DNA from 3 places in the Blautia sp. 210820-DFI.6.14 genome. Region 1 is predicted to be linked to each of the others. Evidence: predicted binding sites of a transcription regulator. Region 1 holds the regulator's gene; each other region holds the start of a gene.
What was found. The regulator Rex, encoded in region 1, represses fermentation and respiration genes when NADH is low (regulators of the CRP and FNR family bind a similar motif). The targets are predictions, from matches to a motif close to ATTGTTAANTANTTAACAAT.
Positions count from the first base shown of each region.

Region 2: the regulator Rex is predicted to act here: its motif matches at 2,147-2,166, upstream of fucO (lactaldehyde reductase).
Region 3: the regulator Rex is predicted to act here: its motif matches at 3,285-3,304, upstream of LI112_RS11985 (cobalt transporter).

Region 1 is NZ_JAJCKS010000030.1:2,754-7,661, reverse strand. It holds gene alr (alanine racemase) at 1-732, opposite strand, end outside; gene LI112_RS15435 (NAD(P)H-hydrate dehydratase) at 778-2,280, opposite strand; gene LI112_RS15430 (redox-sensing transcriptional repressor Rex) at 2,394-3,047, opposite strand; gene abc-f (ribosomal protection-like ABC-F family protein) at 3,204-4,908, shown strand, end outside.
Region 2 is NZ_JAJCKS010000048.1:4,981-9,888, reverse strand. It holds gene LI112_RS17275 (aminopeptidase P family protein) at 1-1,420, shown strand, start outside; gene LI112_RS17270 (TetR/AcrR family transcriptional regulator C-terminal domain-containing protein) at 1,390-1,977, shown strand; gene fucO (lactaldehyde reductase) at 2,237-3,382, shown strand; gene LI112_RS17260 (RNA polymerase sigma factor) at 3,745-4,278, shown strand; gene LI112_RS17255 (DUF4179 domain-containing protein) at 4,278-4,908, shown strand, end outside.
Region 3 is NZ_JAJCKS010000016.1:66,605-71,512, reverse strand. It holds gene cooS (anaerobic carbon-monoxide dehydrogenase catalytic subunit) at 1-1,432, opposite strand, end outside; gene LI112_RS11995 (AAA family ATPase) at 1,605-2,375, opposite strand; gene LI112_RS11990 (CooT family nickel-binding protein) at 2,456-2,638, opposite strand; gene LI112_RS11985 (cobalt transporter) at 2,678-3,061, opposite strand; gene LI112_RS11980 (aldo/keto reductase) at 3,425-4,252, shown strand; gene LI112_RS11975 (NAD(P)H-dependent glycerol-3-phosphate dehydrogenase) at 4,356-4,908, opposite strand, start outside.

The sequences.
Region 1 (4,908 bases):
CAGTTTCACAATGTCCCTCTCCACTTCATCGGACGGATAAATACCATAGATCGTAATTCCCGCACGGACCAGGTTCAGGTTTGCCTCTGGCATACGAATGATTCCCGCACTGTTCGAGCAATGCTTCAGCGGAATCTGTACTCCCGCCTTTTCCAGAAGGTCAGCAAACGTAAGATAACGTTTCAGCTGTTCTACTGCCGGAGCTTTATCCGTCTCATCTGCCCGCGCGAAGTGTGTAAACATACCTTCAATCTCAACATTTGGAAGTGCGGCGATCTTTTTGATCTCCTCAACGCTTTCCGGCTTATCTGCAAATCCAATACGGCTCATTCCGGTATCCAGTGCAATGTGGATATGCACCTGTCTGCCCTGGCGGACTGCCTCATCAGAAAGGATTTTTGCCACATCATACTCACAGACCGTCAGGCGCACATCTTTTCTGATCAGTTCCTGGAAATACTCTTCAAAAACAAGTCCGAGAATCAATACCGGTTTCTCAATCCCGGCATCTTTCAACTGAATCGCTTCCTCTGCTGTCGCGGTCGCAAATCCCCAGATGTACTCATAGTCTTCTATAAGACGCGAAATCGCTTCTGCACCATGTCCATAACCATCGGCCTTGATAACAGCTACGATCCTGGTACCATCTGCAATGTTTTTCTTCATTTCCTCAAAGTTATGAGCAATGGCATCCAGTGATACTACTGCTTTAACTCTCTCAAATTTTTTCATAATACCCTCCTCTTCCTGCCTGATCTGCTCAGATATTTCGGTATTCTATTTATTTTTCAAAACTTCTGAAGCTCCTCGCACAATATCTCCGGCCTTCATACCTGCTGTTCCTTTTTCTTTCGCTGCCAGATCTCCTGCCATACCATGAAGCAGTACTCCCAACGCAGCCTGTCTGCCTGTATCCGGCAGTTCCGTCCTTTTATTCAGGAACATTGCCAGCACACCTGCAAGAATTCCGGTCAGAACATCTCCACTTCCCGCAGTCGCCATTCCAGGATTTCCCGCCAGACTGATCCAGGTATTTCCATCCGGTGCTGCCGTCACGGTACATGCATCTTTCAGCACACAAACCGCACCGGTCTCTGCCGCCAGCTCCCTCGCTGCTGCAATACGGTCTTTTTGAAGTTCACTGACCTTTTTTCCTGTCAGCCGTCCCATCTCACCCATATGTGGTGTCATGACCACGCGGCTCGTAAGATACTGTTTCCATTCCGGATGCTGTGCCAGCAGATTCAGCCCATCTGCATCCAGTATGACTGGTTTAGCAGCTCCTGATGCTGCCTCCAGAAACCACTGTACTTTTTCGGCAGCCTGGTACGTAGTTCCAATTCCCGGGCCGATCACCACAATATCGCACCAGTCAAGATCTTTTGCAAAATCATCGCCACAGTCAAGCATTGCTTCCGGCAGCATTGTCTGCAGTGGAATCCGATTCTCTTCTGCCGTAACGATTTTCACCATTCCGCTGCCCACTGCAAAAGCTCCCGACGCACTGAGGTAAGCCGCCCCACACATGCCCGGACTTCCGGCAACGACCAGAATCTTTCCAAAAGTTCCTTTGTTTCCATCAACAATTTTATCCGGCAGAAAATAAATATCTGTTTTTTCTGTCTGCCATAAATATGGTTTCACCTTATCACTTGTGTAGATGCCAACATCCGCAACGATCACTTTACCGGCAAATTTCCTGCCCGGATACAGGCAAAGGCCTGCTTTCCGAAATGCAAATGTCACTGTCAGATCTGCATGAAAAGCAATTCCAAGTTCTGCTCCTGTATCGCCATTTACTCCGGACGGAATATCAACAGCCACTTTCCAGGCATTCAACTGATTCAGTGCCATGATCACATCTCTGTAACTGCCCTCGACCGGACGACTCAGCCCAACGCCGAAAATGGCATCTACTATAGTAGTATATTCCTCTGTTTCCAGGTTATTCACAACCGGCACCTGACAGGCAGCTGCAATATCCAGCTGACGCTGCATTTCCACAGTCCTGTGGTCCGGATTCCCCACCAGATACAGACTTGTACGATAACCATGCAGTTTCAGAATACGGGCAACAGCCACGCCATCTCCTCCGTTGTTCCCGCTTCCGCAGACACAGAGAATCCGTTCTTCCTGTTTTTTGTCTGCCAGCGTCCGTTCCAGTTCTTCTGCGACTTTCAGAGCTGCCCGTTCCATCAGGACACAGGACGGAATCCCGATTCCCTCAATCATATTTCCATCAAGAGCTTTCATTTCTTTACAGGTCACAATCTGTTTCATTCTTTTTCCTCACCTGCCATAATTAGCATAAAAGGCCATTACGCAGCCTCCTTGCCATAAGGAGCCGGGTAACAGCCTGTCTGTCCGTCCTGCCATCACTTTATAAGTGCTGCTTATTTCTCATCGTCTATATGTTCCTGACGATACTGACTGAGATTATAGGATAATGTCATAAGACTCTCTGAAAGATGAACATTCTCCACGATCACATCATCCGGAGTATCCAGATCGATATGTGCAAAATTCCAGATAGCTTTGATTCCGTTCTCGATCAGAATCTCCGCCATATCACGTGCCTTATTCTTCGGCAATGTCAGAATTGCGATCTCAATATTGTTTTCTTTCATAAAAAAAGGAAGATCACTGATCATCTGAATCTCAATCCCACGAACCGCAATTCCCTCAAGTACCGGATTTACATCAAAAATACCGGCCAGCTTGAATCCTCTCTTCTCAAACTCAACATAATTGGCAAGTGCCTGCCCCAGATTACCAGCTCCTACAATGATCATCGGATGCACGATATCCAGCCCCAGGATCTTACCGATCTCTGTATAAAGATATTTTACATTATAACCGTATCCCTGCTGTCCAAATCCCCCGAAATTATTCAGATCCTGACGTATCTGAGACGCTGTAACACGCATTTTTTTACTAAGATCATTGGAAGAGATTCTCTCTACATTGTCTTCCAGAAGTTCACCAAGGTATCTATAGTAACGTGGCAGTCTCTTAATCACAGCTTTTGAAATCTGTTTTGCTTCCACCGTTGTCCCTCCTTACACTTTCTCGTTAATTATAACGAATTGACATTTTGTTGTCAATCAATGTTGTCAAATATGTACAATTTTCATTGATTTTCCTTTACAAAGGCCATTTTTGCTTTTATAATCATACCGTATATTTACTTCGGAGGAATAACTATGATTTTATCATGTCAGGGTATCTCCAAATCCTTCGGTGAAAAAGTGATTCTGGAAGATGCCTCTTTTCATATAGAAGAACGCGAAAAAGCTGCTCTGATCGGTAATAACGGTGCCGGCAAGACCACACTTCTTCGCATTATAATGGAAGAGATCCATGCAGATGCCGGACAGGTAGTTCTTGCCAAGGACAAACGCATCGGTTACCTCGCCCAGTATCAGGATGTACAGGGACACCTTTCTGTATATGAAGAACTCTTAAGCACCAAACAGTATATCATCGATATGGAAGAACGCCTTCGTGCCATGGAAGTCCAGATGAAAAATGCTTCCGGCGAAGAACTTGACCGCCTGATGAACTCCTACACCCGCCTGACTCATGAATTTGAACTGGAGAATGGCTATGCCTACAAAAGCGAACTTATGGGTGTTCTGAATGGTCTCGGATTTACAGAAGAGGATTTTACCAAACAGGTGGCGACTCTTTCCGGCGGTCAGAAAACACGTGTTGCCCTCGGTAAACTGCTGATTTCCAAACCAGATATCCTTCTGCTCGATGAGCCTACCAACCACCTGGATATGGAAAGCATTGCCTGGCTGGAAACTTATCTTCTCAATTATCCTGGTGCTGTTTTCATTGTATCTCATGACCGCTATTTTCTGGACAAAGTTGTCACAAAAGTCATCGAGATCGATGCCGGACAGGTTCGTATGTACGCCGGTAATTACTCCGCTTATGCAGAGAAAAAAGCACAGCTTCGTGATGCCCAGTACAAGGCATATCTCAACCAGCAGCGCGAGATCAAGCATCAGGAAGCCGTTATCGTCAAGCTGAAATCTTTCAACAGAGAAAAATCCATCAAACGTGCAGAGAGCCGTGAAAAGATGCTGAATAAGATTCAGCGGGTCGACAAACCGATCGAAGTCCAGAGCCAGATGCGTCTTTCTCTTGAGCCACGCGTGGTCAGTGGAAACGATGTCCTTACCGTAGAAGATCTCGCCAAAAGTTTCCCGCAGCAGAAACTTTTTTCCAATATTTCTTTCCAGATCAAACGAGGCGAGCGCGTAGCACTGATCGGAAACAACGGAACCGGCAAAACTACAATGCTCAAGATTCTCAACGGACTTCTGGATGCAGACGCCGGAAGCTTCTCTCTGGGTGCCAAAGTGCAGATTGGTTACTATGATCAGGAGCATCATGTACTTCATGCAGAAAAAACAATTTTTGAGGAAATTTCAGACACATATCCGACACTCACCGAGACACAGATCCGTAATATGCTGGCAGCATTTCTCTTTACCGGAGACGATGTATTCAAAGTGATCTCCTCTCTTTCCGGTGGCGAACGAGGCCGTGTTTCTCTTGCCAAACTGATGCTTTCCGAAGCCAATTTCCTGATCCTTGATGAGCCTACCAACCATCTGGATATCGCATCCAAGGAAATCCTGGAAGAAGCACTGAACAGCTACACCGGAACGGTACTGTACGTTTCTCATGACCGTTATTTCATCAACCAGACTGCAACCCGCATTCTGGATCTGACAAATCAGTCAGTTGTCAACTATATCGGTGATTACGACTACTATCTGGAGAAAAAAGAAGAACTGACTGAGAAATATGCTCCGACTGCACAGGAAGCCACCGAAGAAGTTAATGAAGAAACACCTTCTGAGGGAAAACTCACCTGGCAGCAGCAAAAAGAAG
Region 2 (4,908 bases), on a different contig from region 1:
ATTGGAGAAACTTCTGGAAGAAAAAAATATCACATTTGCTGTAAATGAGGATCTGATCGGAGAAATCTGGAGAGAACGTCCGGCACTTTCCTGTGAGCCGGTTATGGAGCTGGATGTGAAATGGGCGGGCGAATCAAGAAAGGATAAAATTGCAGGGATTCGAGAGCAGATGAAGGCAAAAAAGGCGAATATTTTTATTCTTACTTCACTTGATGATATCGCCTGGTTACTGAACATTCGCGGTAATGATATTCATTGTTGCCCGGTTGTTCTTTCTTATTTGATCATGACGGATACCGAGGTTCGATTATATGCAAACGCAGCTGCTTTTTCGGAAGAAATCTGTACAAATCTGGCAGATGATGGAGTAAAAATCTATCCGTATGAGGATGTCTATTCTTATGTTCAGACAATCTCAGAGGATAAAAAAATCCTGCTTTCCAAAGACAGTGTCAACAGCCGTCTGGTAAGTAATATTCCATGTAATGTGACGATTGTGGATGAGCCAAATCTGACACTTCTTCCGAAGGCAGTCAAAAATCAGACAGAAATGGACAACGAAAGAACTGCACATATCAAAGATGGTGTTGCAGTTACAAAATTCATTCGCTGGATGAAAACAAATGTGGCAAAAGAGAGGATTACAGAACTCGGCGCAGCAGAGAAATTATATCAGTTTCGCAGTGAGCAGGAGCATTTTATTGGAGATAGTTTTGATCCGATCATTGCCTATGGAAAGCATGCGGCAATTGTTCATTACAGTGCAACAGAGGAGACTGATATTCCATTAGAGGCCAGAGGGATGGTACTTGCAGATACTGGCGGACACTATCTGGAAGGTACGACCGATATCACAAGAACGATCGTATTGGGAACGGTCACAGAGAAAGAGAAGAAATATTTTACTGCAGTTCTGCGTGGAAATCTGAATCTCGCAGCTGCGAAATTTAAATACGGATGCACCGGATTAAACCTTGATTACCTTGCCAGAGGTCCGCTTTGGGAACTTGGCGAAGATTATAATCATGGTACCGGACATGGGGTAGGATATCTTCTGAATGTGCATGAAGGGCCTAACAGTTTCCGATGGAAAAATCTTCCGGGAAATCCGGCACCGGTGTTGGAAGAAGGTATGATTACATCCGATGAACCAGGATATTATCTGGAGAATGAATTTGGCATCCGTCATGAAAATCTTGTTTTATGTAAGAAGGCAGAAAAAACTCCTTTCGGGCAGTTTATGTGTTTTGAGTCACTGACTATGGTACCGTTTGACCTGGATGGAGTTGATCCGGAACAGATGTCGGACCGTGAACGAAAACTGCTGAACGAATATCACAAAAAAGTCTATGTTACCATAGCACCATATCTAGATGAGGAAGAAAAAGAATGGCTGAGACAGGCAACCAGAGAGATCTGACAAAGGGTGAAAAAACAAAATATCGACTGGCGAGAGCAATGAAAGAATGCATGAAAACGACGTCCGTAGAGAATATTACAGTCAAACAGATCACAGAGAAATGTGAACTTACCAGACAGACGTTTTACAGGAATTTTCTGGATAAATATGATCTGATCAACTGGTATTTTGATAAGCTGCTGGCAAAGTCTTTTGAGCATATGGGTCAGGGAAAAACCGTCTATGATGCACTGGTTAAAAAATTTACTTATATACAGGAGGAACAGAAATTCTTTTCAGCAGCATTTCGTTATGATGAGCAGAATTCTCTGCGACAGCATGATTTTGAGTTGATTCTGGCTTTTTATGAAAAGCTGATTTGTGAAAAAACTGGCAAATTTCCAGAGGAAAATGTTCTATTTCTTCTGGAAATGTACTGTAACAGTTCTATTTACATGACTGTCAAATGGGTGACAGGGGAGGTGACGTGTACACCGGAAGAGCTTGCGGAAAGACTTGTGGACGGTATGCCGGGGAAACTTGCAGAAGTATTTACAGGTCTTGAAATTCTGAATTGATAAGTGCTAAAATGCTGGAAATAAAGGAAATATGGACTATATATGTTTTCCGGCTAAAAATCATCTGGTGATTTTTACTGAATATAAATATCAAAAATTGGAACAAATCACGAAAGTTACAGAAAACGTTACACATGACGAATTCTGTAACTTTCTTTTTTATTAAAACATTGTTAATATAATAACAACTTGAAAGAAAAAACTGTGAGGAATTGATAAAAAGATACTCACGATTAATGTAGAAAGGGATGTATTTATCATGGCAAACAGAATTAATTTAAATGGAACGTCTTATCACGGAGCAGGAGCAATTGCTGAGATTGCAAATGAAGCAAAAGCTCATGCATTCAAGAAAGCATTTGTATGTTCTGACCCGGATCTGATTAAATTTAATGTAACAAGCAAAGTAACAGATGTTCTTGCAAAAGAAGGTCTGGAATACGAAATTTATTCTGATATCAAAGCAAATCCGACTATCCAGAATGTGCAGAATGGTGTAGCTGCATTCAAGAAATCCGGAGCGGATTATATTATCGCAATCGGTGGTGGTTCATCTATGGATACTGCAAAAGCAATCGGTATCATCATCGCAAATCCAGAGTTTGAAGATGTAAGAAGCCTGGAAGGCACAGCACCGACAAAGAATCCTTGTGTACCGATCATCGCAGTTCCGACAACCGCAGGTACAGCAGCGGAAGTTACAATCAACTACGTTATCACAGATGTTGAAAAGAAACGTAAATTTGTATGTGTTGACCCTCATGATATGCCGATCATCGCAGTTGTTGATCCGGAAATGATGTCTTCCATGCCTAAGGGACTGACTGCCTCAACAGGTATGGATGCCCTGACTCATGCAATCGAAGGTTACACCACAAAAGCCGCATGGGAAATGACAGATATGTTCCATCTGAAAGCAATTGAACTGATTTCCAAATCTCTTCGCGGAGCAGTTGATAACACCAAAGAAGGCCGTGAGGGAATGGCTCTTGGACAGTATATCGCAGGTATGGGATTTTCAAATGTAGGTCTTGGAATTGCACATTCCATGGCGCATACACTGGGTGCTGTTTATGATACACCACATGGTGTTGCTTGCGCTATGATGCTTCCGATCGTTATGGAATACAACCAGGAATGTACTGGTGAAAAATACCGTGAGATCGCACGTGCAATGGGTGTGAAAGATGTAGATTCCATGACACAGGATGAGTACAGAAAAGCAGCAATCGATGCAGTAAGAAAACTTTCTGTTGATGTTGGAATTCCGACAAAACTGGAAGCGATCAAAGAAGAAGATCTTCAGTTCCTGGCAGAATCTGCTCATGCAGATGCATGCGCACCGGGAAATCCGAAGGATGCAAGTGTAGAAGATCTGAAGGATCTGTTTAGAAAGATTATGTAATTTAAAAAAATTTAATCGTATGGGGAATCCTTTGAAAATTTCTCCTGGTGTTTCAGGAAGGGAGATTTTCGTGTGAAGGATTCCTCTTTTTGTCTTTGGGATTCTTGAGTTCTGGCTGTGTAATGGGGGAGGATTGTTCTGTTGTATGCCATACTATGGGTAAACGAAAGATTGGATGACCACAGTAGAAGTAAATATATTCCATGCAGGATACGACACGAACCTCGTACCTATCCATGCTTTTGGCAAAATAAAATATGTAAATTTGCGTCCCTTTTGGCGTTTCTGGCGTCTAATAAGTAGAAGCACATAAATGAAAGCTTTTACACAACATTTCCTGATGACCGGTCAGAGACAGGAGAATGGAGAAATCAATGAACAATGAATTTTTGATACGAAGGGCAAAGAAAGACGACAAAGATGCCTTCTGCAGGCTGATGGATGAGCATTTGCAGTGCATGTATAAGATGGCATCTGCATATCTCAAAAACGATGAAGATGTTGCCGATGCGATCCAGGATACCATTCTTTCCTGCTATGAAAACCTGAGAAGTCTGAAGCAGAACAGATATTTCAAGACCTGGATGCTTCGGATTCTGATCAATAAATGTAAGGATATTCTGAAGCAGAAGAAACAGGTCACCTACATGGACCAGATGCCGGAGACTCCTTTTTACGAGGAAGAATATGCTGCAAAAGAGTGGGCACAGATGCTGGAACCGCTGGATAATAAATATCGTCTGGTGATCCTTCTGTACTATATGGAAGGGTTCAATATCCGGGAGATCAGTGACATCCTGGATATGAAAGAAAGCACTGTGAAATCGCGTCTTCAGAGAGGCAGAAAACAGGTTGCAGAATTGTATGAATATAAGGTCAGGGAGGGACGTGCCTAATGATGAGTCTTAATGATAATGAAAAGGATTTTCAGAAAAAACTTCAGGAAGAAACAGAAATACCGGTGATTGTACATGAGCGCGTGAATCAGGCATATCGTCTGATCGAAAATAACACTGCTGTGCAGAAAAGGGCGCCAAAAGAACCTTATCACTGGATGAAGCTCGGAGGAAGAATTGCAGGGGGAATGGCGGCAGTGCTTGCAGTCGGATTTATATTCTGTGCGGTGAATCCAGTCATGGCCAAAAATCTTCCGGTGGTTGGAGGACTCTTTGAAATGCTGCAGGATAATGTGAGCTTTTTCGGTGATTTTTCGGAGCATGCAACGACGTTGGAAGCCGTTGATACAACTGAGGCAGAAGGAACCGTGGCAGACCCTGAGTCAGACATAGAAGGAAATTCACCGGAAGATACTGAGGCGGGACAGGATATGACAAAAAAAGACACTGCATATACCAAGACGGCAGACAATCTGACGATCACATGCTCAGAAGTATACGCGAACAGTCAGGCGGTCTATATAACTATGCAGTTTAAGAGTGATAATCCATTTCCGAAGACAGAAACTTTGGCTGAAAGTGGAACACCGGTCATTGATCTGGATATGACTGGCGGTGTGGACTTTAATT
Region 3 (4,908 bases), on a different contig from region 1:
CAATGATCACGATATCGTTTGCGATCAGTTTCTTCATCAGTTCGATATGAGCGGAGTCAGGTCTAATCTTCGGATTGTTACATCCAACCATTGCAACAGCTCCACGGATAACACCGGATGTGATGCACTCAAGGAGTGGTTTGGTTGTTCCTGTTTCGTCTACCTGAGAGTTTGTTACACCGTCAAGAGTCTTAACGATTGCTTCAACAGAATATCCAACAGTTGCTTTCTGTTTCATTTCCGGAATGTAAACAAGTTCCGGTTTTCTGTTCTTGAAGTTTTCACATGCGAGTTTAACAATCTGTTTTGCTTTTTCTCCTGCTGATCCAGCACTGAATTCAATAAACTCGGAATCTGGCATCTGACAGATTGGAGAAGTTGTGATGAATTTAGTATGGAAGCACTTGCTCAGAGGTCCTAATGCAGGGAAGATACACTGAACATCAACTACGATTGCTTCGCAGGCGCCTGTCAGAACAACGTTTTCCTGCTGCAGGAAGTTACCTGCCATTGGAATACCACGACGCATTGCTACTTCGTTGGAAGTACAGCATACACCGGAGATAGTGATTCCTTTTGCTCCCATGGATTTTGCGTAGTCGATCATTTCTTTGCTGTCTGCGACTTCGCAGATCATCTCTGAAAGACTCGGATCATGTCCGTGTACTACGATGTTTACGTTCTCAGCGTTCATAACACCAAGGTTTGCTTCTGTTTCGATCGGCTTCGGTGTTCCGAACAGTACGTCAGAGAATTCTGTACCGCACATGGAACCGCCCCATCCATCGGAAAGTCCGTTACGGAGGGCCTGACGGATCAGAGCTTCCGGTTTGGATGTGTTACCCATATGAGTCATATGTAATGCACAGGAAACCTCACGGTCAATTGCTCTTGGTTCGATTCCGGCTGCATGCCACAGATCCTGTGTATGCTGCGGTGCTCTCTTCAGCCATCTGGATACACCTCTGATCTTTCCGTATTCTTCCTGAGCAAGGTCAGACATTTCATGAGCAAGATCATAGATATCTTTACCTTCGGTCTCAACGCCCCATTCTTTTGCGATACGGATCAGTTTTTCAGGATCTTTAACCTGATAGTCGCCTCCCTCTTTTGCATATCCGAGGGTGATACAAATTTCACGTCCGTGATCAGAGTGTGTAGCTGCTCCACCTGCTGTAAAACGAAGGAAGTTTCTTCCTACGATACCATGTACATCGCATCCGCAGATACCCCTCGGTGCCTTTGGTGTGATACGGCACGGTCCCATGGAACAGATACGGCAACAGACACCCATCTCACCGAACTTACAGTGTGGAGTCTGATTCTTTACTCGAAACTGCCATGCGTCTGCGCCTACCTTCGCACCTGTCTCTAACAGTCTTTCGGTAGCAGCTTCAAATTCTTCCACTGTAGTTAATTTGAATTCACTCATTATAGACCTCCTTTAATTTGTACATGAATGAGTTCATGTATTTATAATGTTTTCTATATAATAACCCTCAAGAGAGAACCCATCCCCGCCCATGGGTTATTTTCGTGTTAAAAAATATGCCTTTTTCCAGCACAAATACCCCTGCTGTCTGCAAAAGACAGCAAGGGACTTTTTAAAGATTTAATTTTTTTACAATTTCTTTCAGTGCAACCTTAACCGGATTATCCTCCGGCAGAGCTGCTGTCGGACGGCCTTCGCAGTCATACTCATAAACAGTTTCATCCTGCGGTACCACACCGAGAAGATGAAGTCCCTGTTTTTCTATTTCTTCTTTGATTCCGTCGTTCAGTTCACCTTTCGGTGCACGGTTAACGATCAGACCGACTGTTTCCGGATGCATATTACATTCATCGATCAGCTTTGCAATTCTGCCAACTGCCTGAATTCCTCTTCTGGAGCAGTCACTGACAAGGATTGCCGTCTGCATGGACGGAAGAACGCCTCTGCTGATATGTTCCATACCAGCCTCATTATCTACCACAATATAAGGATAATGATTCTGATATTTTGCAAGCTGTGCCTGAAGAAGACCATTGACGTAGCAATAGCAGCCTTTTCCCTGTGTTCTGCCCATAACCAGCAGATCAAAATCATCTTCTTCTGTCAAAGCATCTTCAAAACGCATCTCTGCATAATCTGCCTTGGACATTCCCTTAGGGATCGGACTTTCTTTGACAAGTTCTGCCTGTGCGATTTCTTCTCTTACGTCGCCGAGAGTGGTCTCAACCTCAACTCCGAGGACTTCATTAAGATTAGAGTTTGCATCTGCATCCACTGCAAGGATTGGTCCTTTGCCCTGTTCGCAGAGATACTGGATCAGCATTCCGCATAAAGTAGTTTTACCAACGCCGCCTTTTCCGGCGACAGCAATTACGTGTGCCATAATAATAGAGTGCCTCCTACTCTAATTCCGCATTTATGAAATTTATAAATCCGCAATTTAGTAATTCTGATTTAAAAAAATTATTCACAGCTGAGTTTTACAATGCTGTTTGCCAGGTCTACCATAAGAATACGTCCTTCGACTACCCTCTCATCTCCCATAATATCTCTGAGCACAAGTTTATTTCCATCTACATCGATTCTGGATACATTTTTGAATATCACAGAATCATCACTTTCTTTATATACTGTTGCAAGACACATAATTTTGCCTCCTAGTTATGTCATTTGAAATCTGGTATATCATTTCATTTCTTCTTTTACCAAAGTAAGTGCCAGTCCAAGGCGCATATTTCCCTTCTGGAAATCAGCCACTGCTTCTTTGATCGTTTTTGCCGAATTATCAAGTCCCATTTTCTGAAGATTGTCAGCCATCTGATCAAGTTCGGCTGCATGGTGTTCATTGTGCTGCAGCATATAGGTGAGCAGTGCAATCGTTTCTTTCTTGCAGTCGCCGCCTTCGCAGGATCCACAGTCTCCATGAGAATGTGTATGATCTCCGTCGCCATGTGTATGAGCATGTGTATGTGTCACGCCATCTGCGTGTGTGTGTTCATGTGAATGTTCCGGTGTATGTTCATGTCCATGCTGGACAAGATTTCCGTTTTCATCCTTAATAAGATGCATATAAAGCTCCTTTCTCCGGTTCTACCTCCGGGGCACCTGAAAACAGGCGCACTTATGACAAGAATTTATCAATTAAATCCATTATACATCTTTTGTTTCGGTTTATCAAGGATATAATAAGAAAAAATAGACAAAAGGGTTCGAGATTTCTTCCTGTTTTTTTATACTTTTTCATGGTAAAGTGCACTTCTCCAGTTTTCTATGCTGTTAGATAAATAACGCATTTGTTTTTTAATTAACAAGCTGTGTATTTCCTTTTTTGCCTCTCTTGTATTATTTTTTTAACAAATTTGATTTTCTTCTTTCACAATTATATGGTATAATAAACAAAAATTGTGAGTTTACAGGCAAGGAGGATTCATTTTGACAACTTCCGTATTTTTAAACAACGACAGAACCATGCCTCTTCTGGGCCTTGGCCTTTATAAAACAACTGACGCAGTCGAAGCCGAAGATGCGATTGCCGCCGCTGTACAGAATGGATATCGCCTTTTGGATACCGCTTCTGCATATAAGAACGAAGAATTCGTCGGATGTGGAATTGCCAAATGCGGTGTTCCAAGAAAAGATCTTTTTATCACAACCAAGATCTGGAACAACGCTCAGCGTCTTGGTGATGTAGAAGGAGCTTTTCAGCGCAGTCTGGATCGTCTCGGTCTTGATTATATCGATCTGTATCTGATTCACTGGCCGGTACCTGGCTGCTTTCTGAACACCTGGAAAGATATGGAAAAGATTCTTGAATCAGGACGGGCTTTATCCATTGGTGTCAGTAATTTTGAAATTCGCCATCTGGAAGAGCTCCGGAGAGTTTCCGGCATCGTACCCGCTGTCAATCAGATAGAATGTCATCCACTCTGTTATCCAAAAGAGCTTATTGAATACTGTCAGGCAAACGACATTCAGGTACAGGCATATGCTCCATTGGCCAGAGGCGCTTATCTGGACAATGATGTCTTATGTGTACTTGGTACCAAATATGCACACACGCCAGCACAGATAGGTCTTCGCTGGGCTGTACAGAAGGGAATCTCTGTCATTCCCAAATCCGTTCATCCAGAGCGTATTGCTTCTAATGCAAGGATTTTTGATTTTACGATCGATCAGGAGGATATGGATCTTCTGGATACTCTGAATCAGAATTACCACAGTTCATCTATTCCAGAAGATCTGAGAGATATTGTTTTTTAGATTTGCTTTTCAGCCAGCAAAAACCGGCCGGTCCGTACGCAGACGGATCAGCCGGTTTTATATTTGTCTGATATTTTTTTCGATTTCTTTAGTCTGCGTCATTCTACCACGGAAGCACCGGAGTCTCTACTTTTTTGTCACGGATCATCAGGTCACGCACCGCATCCGCTGCTGACTTATCTTCAAAAAGGACCTTGTTCACTTCCATAATAATCGGCATTTCCACATCGTATTTTTCCGCCAGACTCTTGGCCGCTTTCGCAGAGTAAACACCCTCTACTACCATTTTTACTTCATTCATCGCCTGCTGCATAGTATAGCCTTTGCCCATCAGGTAACCAGCCTTGCGGTTACGGCTGTGAACACTTGCACAGGTAACGATCAGATCCCCCATCCCGGACAATCCATAGAACGTCTCCATATGTGCGCCCATTTTTGTTCCCAGACGTGCAATTTCCGCAATTCCTCTGGTAATAAGAGCTGCTTTTGTATTATCACCATAGCCAAGTCCATCTGCTGTACCGGCAGCAAGAGCAATGACATTTTTCAGAGAACCACCCAGCTCTACGCCAAGTGTATCCGGCGTTGTATACACACGAAATACAGGGCTCATAAAAATCCCCTGAAGGTATTCTGCTGTCTCTCTCTTCGGTCCG